Regions from separate parts of the Cutibacterium acnes genome, predicted to be linked through region 1. Evidence: riboswitches for the same ligand, from Rfam matches in the RefSeq annotation. Region 1 holds a riboswitch; each other region holds the start of a gene.
The links. A riboswitch is a leader RNA that binds a small molecule or an ion and turns the genes downstream of it on or off. The one in region 1 is predicted to bind cobalamin.

Region 1 (3,320 bases):
ATTTAGCGGCTCGGGTGCGCGCCGAGGCGGATGTTCCCACCGCCACGGTCGGGATGATCTGGACCGGCGAATTAGCCGAGGATCTACTCAACAAGGGGTGTGCCGACGCCGTCATGGTTGGCCGGGCAGCCCTGCGTGACACCAACTGGCCACTGCGCGCCGCCCACGAACTTGGCGTCCCCAACGAGGAGGCCCCGTGGCACCCGGCGCGATTCCGCGGCGCCTGGCGGTGACAGTCGGTTTCACCACCACGGTCGGCCGCGCGTGGCTGAGAATTAGTTCGTCACGTGACCCCAGGCACACGTACAGTGCTCGAATCGGCGATGTCGATGACGACTCCACGCCGATTGGCCGTGTCCGTCGGGACCTACCGCAATCGCCACGCCCGACGAGTTGATGCGGTCCCGCCAATGCCGGGGGACGAGATGTCAGACGCACAGAGCACCAGGTCAGCATCAGTACGCAGCGAATCGGACGTGTACCGCGCAGTATGGAACACCGTCAAGGGGTCGATGGGCAACCTCGTCGAGTAGTTCGACGTGTACACGTACACGACGTTCGCAGCCTATTTCGAGGACCAGTTCTTCTCGCCTGACGACCCGCACAAGAGCATCTACATCTACGCGATTTTCTGGGCGACCTTCATCATGAGGCCGTTCGGATCGTGGTTCTTCGGTCGCTGGGCCGACCGTCACGGACGTCGGTCCGCCCTCATCATGGCAGTGACAATCATGGCCGTCGGCTCCCTCGTCATCTCCGTGTTGCCCACCCGAGGCACCATCGGAGTGGGGGCCCCGATCCTGTTGCTCATCTGTCGTATCGTGCAAGGATTCGCCACAGGAGGTGAGTACGGCACCTCGGCCACCTACATGTCAGAAGCCTCCACCAAGGGACACCGCGGTTTCTTCTCCTCGTTCCAGTACTTCACCCTCGTGGGTGGTTTAGTGACAGCCCAGGCCGTCCTACTCCTGCTGTCCTCCCTCATGAGTGAGGCCACGATCCATGCCTGGGGATGGCGCATCCCATTCTTCATCGGTGGCGTCGCAGCGCTCATCGTTTTCTTCATGCAGAAGACGATGGATAAATCGCTGAGTACCGAACATCTTAAATCCGTGCGGTCGGGTGAGGACAGCTCGTCAGGAAGTCTGAAAGAGCTCTTTGGAAACCATCTCGGTAACTTCCTCCTGGCTTTTACCATCGCCAGCGGCGGTACCCTGTGCTTCTACGTCTACACCGTCAATGCACCGAATATCGTCCATTCGACTTTCAGCAGCACTCCGATGGCGGCAACCGCGGTCAACCTCATCGCCCTATTCATCCTCATGCTCGGGCAACCGCTGGGAGGCCTCATCGGTGACCGGATCGGACGCAAACCGGTGTTGCTCTTCTTTGCCGCCGGTGGAGTCGTTTATACCTGGGTTCTCGTGACCTGTCTGTCGCATGCCCGCAAGCCCGTAACTGCATTCCTCATGCTGCTCATGGGCTATATCTTCCTTACCGGATATACCTCGATCTCCACAGTTGTGAAGTCCGACCTTTTCCCAACCGATGTCAGGGCGCTGGGTGTTGGGATGGCCCATGGTTTCGCGAATTCCCTGTTCGGCGGCACGGCTCCACTCATTTACGTGTGGGCGAAACAGGGTGACGCGATCCCCGCCTTCATCGGGTATGTGACGGCGCTGTCCGCGGTCACCTTACTTACGATCCTCTTCGGGCTGACCACACGGACTGCGTCACACCTGGATGCGCCGACGAAGGGTGGGCACGACTAACAAAGCGGCAGTTACTCGCCCCGGTACGCGGTGATTTCTCCAACGTTTCAGGCGGTCGAACACGATGCTACGAAGCCAAACTGCCGACGGCGAGGCCCGGGAATATCCTCCGTTGACTCCCCTTGCTCGCCCTTCATATAGTGACGAATGCACGTGGTTCCCGTGTTCGCACGGGCCAAGAGGGAATCCGGTGTGAATCCGGAGCTGCCCCGCAGCGGTATATGAGAACGACCGCCGTCATGACGCACTGTGCTTTGGCATGGGAAGCGACGGCTAGTAGGAGTCCGATCAGGACGAGCTCATGAGCCCGAAGACCTGCCAGGTGTGGTCCCGCAACCGCGGGGCCCGGTTCGCGATCTCGCGGGAAGTATCGCAGCGTTCAGGGGGACCACTGTCCCTGCCGCATTCCGCCCGGTCGCGTGCCCACGGCATCGCACGGAGGAATTGCAATGAGCGCCGACCCCATTTCGACCATCCGCGTCCGCAAGCGTGACGGGTCTTTAGCCCCCTACGACGGTAACGAAGTCGCTGCCTCGATCATGGACTCGGCCCGCGGCCTTGACGACGCCGTCGCCCGGGCAACCCTGCTGCAGGCAGAGGTGGAGATCACCCTCTTTGACGGGATGACCACCGACGCCCTCGACGAAGCCGTCATTCAGGTGGCCCTAGGCAACGCTAAGGACGATCCAGCCTTTGACACTATCGCCAGCCGGATCGCCGTCAAGAAGCTCTACAAAGAGGTCTTTGGCGACACCCATGACGATCTAGGTGACGTCGACCCCGAGAGGGTGCAGGATCTGCACCGCAACTATTTCCCGCGCACGATCGCCAAGCTTGTCGCCGATGGTCACCTTGACGAGCGTCTGGGACGAGATTTCGACCTCGAGACGCTTGCAGCTGCCCTCGACCCCACTCGTGACGACCTCATCGGGTTCATGGGCGTGCGCACCATGATCAACCGTTATCTCTTGCGCACTCCCGATAAGCAGGCTTTGGAGGTACCGCAGTACTTCTGGATGCGCGTCGCGATGGGGCTGAGCCTCACTGAGGACGATCCCACTTCCTCGGCGCTGGCCCTTTACGACTCCATGAGCAACCTGCGCCACCTGGCCGCTGGATCCACCCTTGTCAATGCGGGGACGCCATCGGCTCAGCTATCTAACTGCTTCGTCATGCGCACTGAGGACAATCTGGAGCACATCGCCCAGACGATCCGCGACGTCATGTGGATCACCAAGGGCACCGGCGGCATTGGGTTGTCGATGTCGGATCTTCGCTGCGAGGGATCCCCGATCCGCTCAGATAACACTGCATCAACTGGGCCGATCCCCTTCATACACACCTTTGACTCCACACTGCGTGCGGTCTCTCGGGGAGGCAAGAAGCTCGGCGCCTTGTGCTTCTACCTGGAGAACTGGCACATGGACTTCCCGCAGTTCCTCGACCTGCGGCAGAACTCCGGTGACCCGTACCGACGCACCCGCACCGCCGACACTGCGGTGTGGATCTCCGACGAGTTCATGAAGCGTGTCGCCAAAGACGAGGACT
Region 2 (3,320 bases), 740 kb from region 1:
CGTGGAACTTCGTCACCTCGCTGGCAAACCACGCTGCTTGGGTGGGCTGACCGGCCCAGTGCAGGTGCAGGTAGGACGCCTGAATCGTGGGCCGGCCCAGCCCCGCCGGATCTCCCAAAGCCCCCTCGGCGCGGTCGGTGCCGTCGGGCATCGTGATGTGCCACGCCGGGTCGAGGTCGGCCAGCGGAGTCGTCGTGGTGCGGTGAAATTCGTGACCAACGACACTGATGGAGTCACGTGTAGCGACGCGGTACCCCATCGTGAGCCGCTTTGCCATGGCCGCATCCATCGGTAGCACGCCAGCCATCTCGTGCCCGTCAAGGTGACGGCACAGATACAACAACCCGGCGCACTCGGCGACAATCGGCATCCCGGCCTCAGCGTGGGACCGTACGTCGTCCCCCAGCTCCGAGTTGGTTTCCAAATCGGTGGCATGCATCTGAGGAAAGCCGCCTCCCAAATACAGTCCTTGGATGCCGTCAGGAAGGCGCCGATCCGTAAGGGGATCAACGTCGACGACCCGGAACCCTGCCGCTATCAGCATCTCGGTGGTCTCGGGGTACCGGAAGGTGAAGGCCCGTCCGGCGAACATACCCACAAGCGGCGACTCACCGAATGGATGGCCTTGCCAGCCGGCGGATTCCAGGGCAGCGGCGGGGTCCCACGGCTCGACGTCGAGGTCGGGGGCAGTAGCAGCCATATCCATAACGGCGTCAAGATCGACGTATTCGGCAATGAGGCCCCCCAGCCCGGCAACCTTGGTCGCGGAGTCTTCCCATTCCCCCGCTGGCACCAGACCGAGGTGGCGCGACGGCACAAAGATCGACTCGGTACGCGGGATCTGACCGAGCACCGGGATACCCAGTTGGGCCAAGCCCCGAGCGACTTCGGCACCGTGACGGGGTGAGGCCACCCGGTTAAGAATCGCCCCCGCAACGGTGACGTCAGGATCGAACGTCGCCAAACCAGCCACGACGGCGGCATGGGTGAGCGAAGCATGCGCGGTGTCAACGACCACGACAACCGGAGTTCGGGTCGTCGTGGCGATCTCGGCGCTGGAGCCACGGCCAGTCCCAAGCTGGCCGTCGAACAGCCCCATAACCCCCTCAATAACCGCAATATCGGCCGGATCAGGGGTGACGAAACCGTGGGCTAGCAGAGGGGCCATGAGCTCGTCACCGCACATCACGGAGTCGAGGTTGCGACCGGGACGTCCACTCGCCATCGAGTGGTATCCGGGGTCGATGTAGTCCGGTCCGACCTTGAAAGGCGCCACCGTCCGGCCACTGGCGCGAAGAGCTGCCATGAGACCGGTAGCAACAGTTGTTTTGCCACCACCCGATGCCGGGGCGGCAATAAGAATTCGTGGAAGGCGCATCACCACTCGATTCCCGCCTGGCCGCGCTGGCCAACGTCAAACGGGTGTTTGATCTTCGTCATCTCGGTGACGATATCGGCCACCTCGACAAGCGCATCCGGTGCTCGACGTCCGGTAATGACGACGTGCTGAGTTCCCGGGCGATTGACCAAAGTCTCGACGACCTCATCGACGTCGAGCCATCCCCAGTCCATTGGGTAGGTGAATTCGTCAAGGAGGTAGAAGTCGAGGGCCTCGTGCGCCAACAGATCAGACACGTGGCGCCATCCTTCCCGGGCGGCCGCCTCAGGGTTCTCCGCAGCATCAAAGGATCGTGTCCAAGACCACCCGGTACCCATCACCTCCCAGGTGACCGGCCCTCCGACGCCGATCTCCTCATGCAGCTGTCCGAGCGCCCGAAGAGCATCTTCCTCACCGACGTGCCAGCGCCCGGATTTCACGAACTGAAAGACCCCAACTCGCCATCCCTGATGCCAGGCACGCAGGGCGGTTCCCATAGCCGCCGTCGTTTTCCCCTTACCCTCACCGGTGTTAACCACCAGCACCGGGCGTAATCGCCGCTGCCTCGTGGACAGTCCGTCGTCGGGTTCGGCACTAGTGCGCGCGTGCGGCATGGATGACCTCCTTCGGGTCCGCGCCCTTGGTACCGCGGCGTTTCCGCGACTTGACTTACGGGATAGACCTGGCTTGCGCTGGGACGCTCACAGTGGCGGGACCGCTCCGGATTCGCACCGAATTCCTCCCCGCGAGTCCCCTTGATTGTGTCACACGGGCTTCGGCTCCCCCACCCCGCGTTGGCCCGGATCCGGGGGCCAGCTTGCGCACTGGCCTAGGCTTCACCCATGACCCACGATCCTGATACCTCTCTCCTCGGACGTACCCCCGGCCTGGCCGAGGAGCACTTCGCCCACGACGGGCTCATCACCAAGCACGCGGTACGAGCCGTTGCGCTGGCAGCCCTGCGGCCCATGCCTGGTCAACTGTTATGGGACCTCGGTACCGGAGCCGGGTCAATCGCGGTGGAATGGTGCCGCACTGACCCAACCTGTCGGGCGATCGGGCTGGAACGCAAGGCTGAGCGGGCCGCCAACGCACGTACTAACGCGTCCGAACTCACCCTTCCGGGCCAGTTCGACGTGATCGACGCCGATCTGGCAAAGGGACTGCCCGAGGGGCTTCCTGACCCCGACGCAGTGTTCATCGGCGGTGGAGCCACCAAGGCCCTGGTGAATCAGTGCCGGCCACGACTTCCCATCGGCGGTCGGCTCGTCGTTCACGGTGTCACTATGGAGGCCGAAATGCTAGTGGAGACCCTGCACTGTGACCTAGGCGGTGATCTCATCAGGTTCGGAGTCGAAACCGCCGATGTCATCGGTCGGTTACACGGCTGGAAGCCAGCCCGCACCGTCGTGGCGTGGACCTGGCAACGCACTGAGTGACATGCCCGGCTACCCCCACTGCGGACTCAGCTGATCTGGGAAGCGAGTAAGCAGGCAGCCCGCATCTGCTCGGCGGTGGGACGCACGTGGCGCGATGCCGCCGAGATACGGATGTAACCACCGGCCGCGGGGAAACAGATGAAGCGATCGGTTGGGAATCCCACCCGAGAGGGATCCTCCAGACCGACGTCGGTGCGCATGGCGGTGGCGTCCTGAATGACAGCTTCCCCGGAAGGTGGAGCTCCGTCCACCCAAGCTCCGGCCTCAGCCCCGACCAGACCGGCCAGACGCTGAGCAACCTCGTCACGACTCATGTCTCCCGACCTCGCGTCCAGAGCGTAGGTGACATATCCCTGTCGTCGCTCAGCCAAATCTGAGGCCGTCAGTGCCCACCGCGAAATGCCTGCGATCGCGGCACCAACGACGAAGAGCACAATCGTCACCTCGATGTCGGGACGCGAGGCGATCTTCATGCTCCGGTAGGGGTAGGTGAGGAAGAAATC
Region 3 (3,320 bases), 650 kb from region 1:
TAGATCGTGGTCGCTGACCGTGACCTGCCCCGAGGCGATCGAGACGTTGCGATAGAGGGCCGACAGCAACGTGGACTTTCCGGCACCGTTGGGGCCGACGACCCCCACCGTCACCCCTTGGCCTGCGGAAAAATCGATGTTCTCTAAAACGATTCGTTGCCCGCGTCGGACTACCAGCTGAGAGGCATTGATCATGCCAACGTCCCCCTCTTTACGAGTACGAGCAGGAAGGGTGCGCCGAGTAGACCGGTGATGACGCCGATCGGCAGTTCCGCCGGGCTGAAGACTGTGCGGGAAAACGTGTCGGCCCACACCAGGAAGATCGCTGCTGTAATCGCTGAGGAGACGACCAGACGGCGGTGGCCGTGTCCGATGAAGGAGCGCATGAGGTGGGGGATCACTAACCCGACGAAACCGATCCCGCCCGAAATCGCGACGGCGATCGCGACCCCGGCCGAAACGGGGACGAGGAGCAGAACGCGGATCATCGCTGGGTCGATTCCCACTGCAGTAGCTGTGGAATCACCGGAGGCCAGGGCGTCGAGCCACGGAGCACAGATCCACAAGAGTATAGAGAGCACGACCGCCACGACGATGCTCGTCCACCCTTGGGCCCAGCTGGCCCGGGACAGATCGCCGAGGGTCCAGAACATTACCGCCCGGGCGGTCTCGGGAGAGTCGGACGAGAAGATAATGAAGTTGGTGAGAGCTTGGAACACGAATCCCACTGCGAGTCCGGCCAGGATGAGGCGAAGGGTCGACGAGTTGCGCCCGCCGCCCATGAACAACACGATGGCGGTTGAGGCAAGAGCTCCCAGAAACGCCATGCCGGCCACTCCGAAAGTTGAGGAGATACCGACGAGGATGATTGCTGTGGCAACCCCCGACGACGCTCCGGCGCTGACTCCCAACACATACGGCTCAGCGAGCGGATTGCGTACCACCGCTTGCAGGGTCACCCCGGCCGCTCCCAGGATCGCTCCTACCCCCAGCCCAGTGACTATCCGTGGCATTCGGTTCTGCCAGACGATGGCATCGGTGATGGAGTCCCAGGAGAGGTGGACTGGTAGTCCGCAGTGATCGGCTAAGACCCCGAGCACCTGGCCTATGGGCACTGGGGCGGCGCCGAAGGCGATAGACAGCACTGGGGTGAGGACGAGCAACGCCACCAGCAGAATGAATCGCACTGGTGTGCGGCGATGCAGGGATCGAACCAAGAAAGCCATCCTCGTTGGGGCCGAGTCGCGCGGCCGTCGGGTAAGTGTGGTCCGGGAGGTTTTCGGACTTGGCATCATCCGAACGAGCGCCTTCCCGGGTTGTTCCCAGTGGCTTGCTACTTGCCCGTCTGCGTTACCGCTGCGCGTCAGTCCCCGATTCTCACGGGGTTCCCTGCATCGGACGGCGGTACTTTAGCACAACCTTTAGTACTACCTCATCTGGCCTTTAGTACTACCTCATCTGGCTGAACCGGCGCACTCACATCCCCGCGCTGCCGTGTCTCCAATAGCTCATGAAGGCGATGTGACGACGATCGACGCCGTGATCGTTGACGAGGATCCGTCGCAGGCGGCGCACCATTGTGGACTTGCCGGCAATCCACGAGTAAAACTCTTGCGGCGGGCTAGCAGGGGTGTCCCACAACAGATCGTCGGGTCCCTCCTCAGGAGAGTCCTGTTGGCAGCGCGGCAATGGGAACCGATGCAGGTGGTCCTCGATGGCCTCGGCCAGACGGTCCCCTCGCTCGCCTAACCGCTCCTGCCACCTAATGTTGATCCGATTGCCGCGCGAGTCGGTCCAGTGGCCGTCCGGGCCGGCTTCGATCTTCCGGGCCAGCTGTGGTACCTCCACCACGGCTTCGACCTCTGCCGCATGGGTGGGCAGTTGCTCCAGGATCGAGCACACTGCGGGTGCAGCAGCGTCGTCACCCAGGATCAGCAGCCGTTTAGCATCCCCGGGGTGGAAATCGATACCGGTCTGCTCTGCTCCTGGGGCGGTGGCGTCCAACCCGATGACGAGTACCTGACTGCCCAACGGAGCACTGGTGGCAAACCTGTGCCCCGGGCCGTCCCCGTCGTGGCAGGCGACATCAATGACGATGCCGTTCTCTATCACCCGGCGCACGGTGTACGTGCGCATCTCGGGCCGGGCGGGATCGTCGAGCCAGAGCTGGTACCAGCCGTCTCCGACCTTGGGATCGGTGAGCGCCGGGTTTGGATGCTCCCCGATGAACAGCAGTTTGATCCGCCGGTCAAGGCACGGCTGGGGGAATCGCACCTCGTCGCCGGTGAGAATGAGTCGGATGAAATTGGGCTCGACGAGGCTTCGCGACGACAACCTCATGAGGTAGGGACGGTACTCAGCCATGGTGGGTCTCCAGGATTTCGAGGGGAATGACGATCGGTGAGGCGGTCTCCGGATCGTTAATGATCCTGGGGCAGCGGTGTTCAGCGAGCAGCTCCGGTGAGTGCTGGCGCTGTTAGTCAACCCTAAGATTAGGAATCGAGCAAGGGGAAGCCGGTCAGGTCAGCGCGGAGACATTCGTTGCCATGCTGGTTGAAACGCAGCGGTGTGATGGAGCTGTCGAGGTCTCTCAGCCGAAGCGGCCCGAGATGTAATCCTCAGTGGCTTTTTCCTTTGGGTTGGAGAAAATTCGCTCGGTGGTGTCGATCTCGACGAGACGACCGGGCTCTCCCTGAGCTTTCAGGTTAAAGAAGGCGGTCTGATCAGAGACCCGGGCAGCCTGCTGCATGTTGTGGGTTACGATCACCACGGTGAAGCGCTCCTTGAGCTCACTGACAAGATCCTCGATGGCTAGGGTCGAGATCGGGTCCAGGGCCGAGCAGGGCTCGTCCATGAGTAGGACCTCGGGCTCGACGGCAATGGCTCGGGCGATGCACAGTCGTTGCTGCTGGCCACCCGAAAGGGAAGCGCCGGAGCGCTCCAGGCGGTCCTTGACCTCGTCCCACAGGTTGGCGCCGCGTAGCGACTTCTCACAAGCCTCATCGAGTAACTTGTTGTCACGTACGCCGTTGAGCTTCAGCCCTGCTACGACGTTATCTCGGATGGACATTGCCGGGAAGGGGTTGGCTCGCTGGAAGACCATGCCAACATTGCGTCGCACGGCTACCGGGTCGACGCCTTTGCCGTACAGGTCAACCCCGTCGAGCTCTACCTTGCCGGTGCAGTAGGCACCTGGAATGACCTCGTGCATGCGATTGAGGGTCCGCAGCACCGTCGACTTGCCACACCCGGACGGGCCAATGAAGGCCGTCACAGTGCGAGGCTCGACGATCAGGTTTACCGACTCGACGGCGTGGAAG
Region 4 (3,320 bases), 730 kb from region 1:
TCGTTTTGTTGAGCATCTCCGTGTGGGCACGGTCGCCAACCAGATGTTGCGGGTTTTTGAATCCGAGGAGGAGTACGGGCGTTCCCACGAGGGATCCTTGGGCAGCGAGCTACAGTTCGCCGCCGGAACCCTGATCAGTCCTTGGCTTATGGAGATTAACGCCGGGCGAGCTACCCGTGGTGAGGCCAGTGCTGTCGCTGAGATGACGATGGTGTGCAAGAAAGTTGAGAAACGCACGAACGTGCTTACCGGGGTGGACTGGTACCGGATCGTGGGTGACACTTCGATTCCCATGACTCTGGCCGTGTCTGCGAACCTTCCTCGTGTGCCGCATGTGGGGTCAGTCGTCACTGGGCAGGTCGTCCCGGTGGTGTCGACGGGAACCTGGGAGGGTGACGCCCTCTGGGGGTGAGCAATGAGAGGGCCTTGTGTTGCGACGCCCCACACCTCATCGTCATGACGGGCTGGTCATGTTTGCAGTGTGGAAACGTCACACTACAACTCACACTTCAAATTTTGCAGTGTCAGTTGCACTGTGAGTTGAAGTGTAGCTTTCTGGGTTGCGGCGTGGGGTTTTTCGATGTGGATCGTGGCGGACGGTTTCCTGTGGCAGGCAGCGGGACCCCTTCGCGGGCGTCCATGTTTCACGTCGAGTGTCGACAGTTGTAGCTGCCTGTTGCATTGACGCCGGAGGTGCGACTTTCGGGCCGGATCCGATCACAGTCGAGATTTAAGCAGCACTGGAGCACCTCGATGAGGGTCTTAGGATGGGGAACACAAGCGCGTTGACGTCACGGGGGACGCCGGCTGAGGGGGAAAGACGGCGAATTGCTGCCCGAACGCGCTGTTTGCGAGGCTTTCGTCAACGAGCATGGCGGATCGTGGATTCTACTATCTGTGCGGTGACAACGCGTCCTGACGCTTTCGCGTCCAGCGGCATGCTCTCACGCAAAGTTTGCATCACGGTAGAGCTTGGCTCGGACGCGATCGGAAGTGGGCACCTCGCGGTTACTGTGTAGCTTTTCGCCCCACAAACTCGTGGTCCGAGCCGATTCTGTGGCCCGGTACGTTGACGGGGCTGTGCGGCATGGAATGAAGGTCCCTGATATCCTCCATGAGTCTGTATGGTGCGGCCCTGATGAGGTCGCAGGAACCCGGTGTGAATCCGGGACTGTTGCGCAGCGGTGACGGTGACGACGTCGGCGAAACCACTGGGAGTGATCCTGGGAAGGGCCGACCGAGGGTGATCCGAAGTCCGAAGACCCCCATGCACGGCGCTGTGTCGTTCGGATCTCGCATCAAGGTCCTCGCACCAAGAAGGAACTGTCATGCCCTCATCGAGGCGATCGGTTGAGCGTGACCGCAGGTTACCGGTGGCGCCGTTGCTGCTGGTCCTCGTGGTGCTCATCGTCGTAAGTGCCGTCATCTCGTTGGCCATCGGATCCGAACCACTGCCGTTGCGTGGAGTCCTTGACACCGTGGGCGCTCGGGTGACCGGTCAACCGGGACCCGATCCGACAATCGACGTCATCGTCTGGGACCTGCGTGCCCCGAGGGCTCTGCTGGCGGTCATCGTTGGCGCCGGTCTTGCCCTGGCTGGAAGTGGCATGCAGACCTTGGTGCGGAACCCGCTGGCTGACCCCTACCTGCTAGGTGTATCGGCTGGCGCAAGTGTGGGAGCAACCGCAGTCATCGCTTTGGGGATGTTCACTTCGTGGGGAACTCACCGACTCACTCTTGGTGCCCTTGTAGGGGCTTTGGCGGCAGCTGCATTGGTCTATCTCATCTCCATGGCGCAAGGAGGCATGACGCCGCTTCGGTTGGTGCTGTCGGGCGTGGTGTTGTCCTCGGCGTTCTCGGCGTTGGCGAGTTTCCTCGTCTTCCGAAGTCCCGACCCGCGTGCAGCACAGTCGGTGCTGTTTTGGATGCTGGGGTCAGTTGCGGGTGCCACCTGGGACAGCCTGTGGGTGGCGGCCCTTGTCACTGTTGTTATCGCCGTGCTCATGATCGCGTTCTCCGGGTGGTTAGATGCTTTGGCGGCCGGCACCGACGTCGCCCGTTCCCTGGGCATACCTGACACGCGCGTCCGCAAGGCGCTGTTCGTCGGTAATTCAGTGCTCGTCGGAGTGCTCGTGGCCGTTTCCGGCGGCATCGGGTTCGTGGGGCTTGTCATCCCCCACATGGCTCGATTGCTCGTGGGAGCCAGTCATAGGTCGATGCTCCCAATCGCTGCCGCTGTGGGCAGCCTGTTCCTGTTGTGGGTGGACGTCGGTGCGCGAGTTATTGCGGCTCCGCAAGAAGTGCCCCTCGGCGTCGTAACCGGATTCATTGGTGCGCCCATCTTCCTGTACCTCATGGGTCGCAGCCAATACCGATTCTCGAGTGAATCATGACGTGTCTTGACGTTCGCAATGTGCAGTGCCGGATCGGTGATCGCGTCATCGTCGACGACGTGAGCTTCACGGCGGAAGCGGGACAACTCACTGCCATCGTTGGGGTCAATGGTGTGGGTAAGTCCACGCTGTTGCGATCCATCGCCGGCGTCAGAAAGGTCAATGCCGGGGATGTCCTGCTCGACGGGAAATCGGTGAACCAGTACACCCCCATGCAGCGGGCTCGGCTCATGGCGTTCGTTGGGCAGGAGGAGTCTCCCTCCCCGGATCTCCTGCTGGGAGAGATGGTGGCGCTGGGACGCACGCCGCACCGCAAGCCGTGGCAGGTGGGGCAGCGTTCCGAGCGCGCGATCATTCGTGACGCTTTGGCTTTGGTCGGGTTGGATCATTTGATCGATCGTCGGTGTGACCATTTGTCGGGCGGTGAACGGCGACGCGCCGTCATCGCGCGTGGGCTGGCCCAAGGGGCCGATCTCATCTTGTTGGACGAACCGACCAACCACCTCGACGTTCGGCACCAGTTGCAGTTGTTGGAGACGCTGCGTGCCAGTGGGCGGACGGTCGTGGCCACCATCCACGATCTAAGCATGGCCGCTTCGCACTTCGATCGCGTGGTCGTCCTGGCCGACGGTGGGGTTCTTGCCACGGGACCCGCCGAGGAGGCGCTCAGCCCGTCTAACGTGGCGACGGCTTTCCATGTCATTGCGCATCATGTCACCACCCCTGAAGGCAGCCGGGAACTCGTCTGTACCGCAGCGCTGCCCGAGCCCTCTAGAAAGGAAATCTGAAATGTCTATTCCTCGCTTGCCCATCGCCGTGGTCGCGTGCCTAGCCATGGCTCTTGCCGGATGCAGCAGTGGATCCACCTCCAAGGGTGACGACGCCAAGAGCTCATCCGAAGTTACCTTGACCAACTGTGGAAACAAG

Region 2: it holds a riboswitch for cobalamin, as region 1 does, so the genes downstream of both, cobO (cob(I)yrinic acid a,c-diamide adenosyltransferase) here and CPA42_RS11215 (ribonucleoside-diphosphate reductase subunit alpha) in region 1, are expected to answer to the same signal.
Region 3: it holds a riboswitch for cobalamin, as region 1 does, so the genes downstream of both, CPA42_RS01850 (FecCD family ABC transporter permease) here and CPA42_RS11215 (ribonucleoside-diphosphate reductase subunit alpha) in region 1, are expected to answer to the same signal.
Region 4: it holds a riboswitch for cobalamin, as region 1 does, so the genes downstream of both, CPA42_RS02290 (FecCD family ABC transporter permease) here and CPA42_RS11215 (ribonucleoside-diphosphate reductase subunit alpha) in region 1, are expected to answer to the same signal.

The regions. Positions count from the first base shown of each region.
Region 1 covers NZ_CP023676.1:2,226,918-2,230,237, forward strand. The annotation lists gene CPA42_RS11200 (NADH:flavin oxidoreductase/NADH oxidase) at 1-233, shown strand, start outside; gene CPA42_RS11205 (hypothetical protein) at 309-533, shown strand; gene CPA42_RS11210 (MFS transporter) at 540-1,772, shown strand; cobalamin riboswitch at 1,910-2,109, shown strand; gene CPA42_RS11215 (ribonucleoside-diphosphate reductase subunit alpha) at 2,222-3,320, shown strand, end outside.
Region 2 covers NZ_CP023676.1:470,759-474,078, reverse strand. The annotation lists gene CPA42_RS02350 (cobyrinate a,c-diamide synthase) at 1-1,378, opposite strand, end outside; gene cobO (cob(I)yrinic acid a,c-diamide adenosyltransferase) at 1,378-1,992, opposite strand; adenosylcobalamin (AdoCbl) riboswitch at 2,045-2,130, opposite strand; gene cbiT (precorrin-6Y C5,15-methyltransferase (decarboxylating) subunit CbiT) at 2,221-2,817, shown strand; gene CPA42_RS02335 (DUF4118 domain-containing protein) at 2,844-3,320, opposite strand, start outside.
Region 3 covers NZ_CP023676.1:381,527-384,846, forward strand. The annotation lists gene CPA42_RS01845 (ABC transporter ATP-binding protein) at 1-195, opposite strand, end outside; gene CPA42_RS01850 (FecCD family ABC transporter permease) at 192-1,226, opposite strand; cobalamin riboswitch at 1,254-1,450, opposite strand; gene CPA42_RS01855 (siderophore-interacting protein) at 1,477-2,364, opposite strand; gene pstB (phosphate ABC transporter ATP-binding protein PstB) at 2,591-3,320, opposite strand, start outside.
Region 4 covers NZ_CP023676.1:461,088-464,407, forward strand. The annotation lists gene CPA42_RS02280 (VOC family protein) at 1-412, shown strand, start outside; gene CPA42_RS12825 (hypothetical protein) at 882-1,019, shown strand; cobalamin riboswitch at 1,109-1,284, shown strand; gene CPA42_RS02290 (FecCD family ABC transporter permease) at 1,374-2,393, shown strand; gene CPA42_RS02295 (ABC transporter ATP-binding protein) at 2,390-3,181, shown strand; gene CPA42_RS02300 (ABC transporter substrate-binding protein) at 3,183-3,320, shown strand, end outside.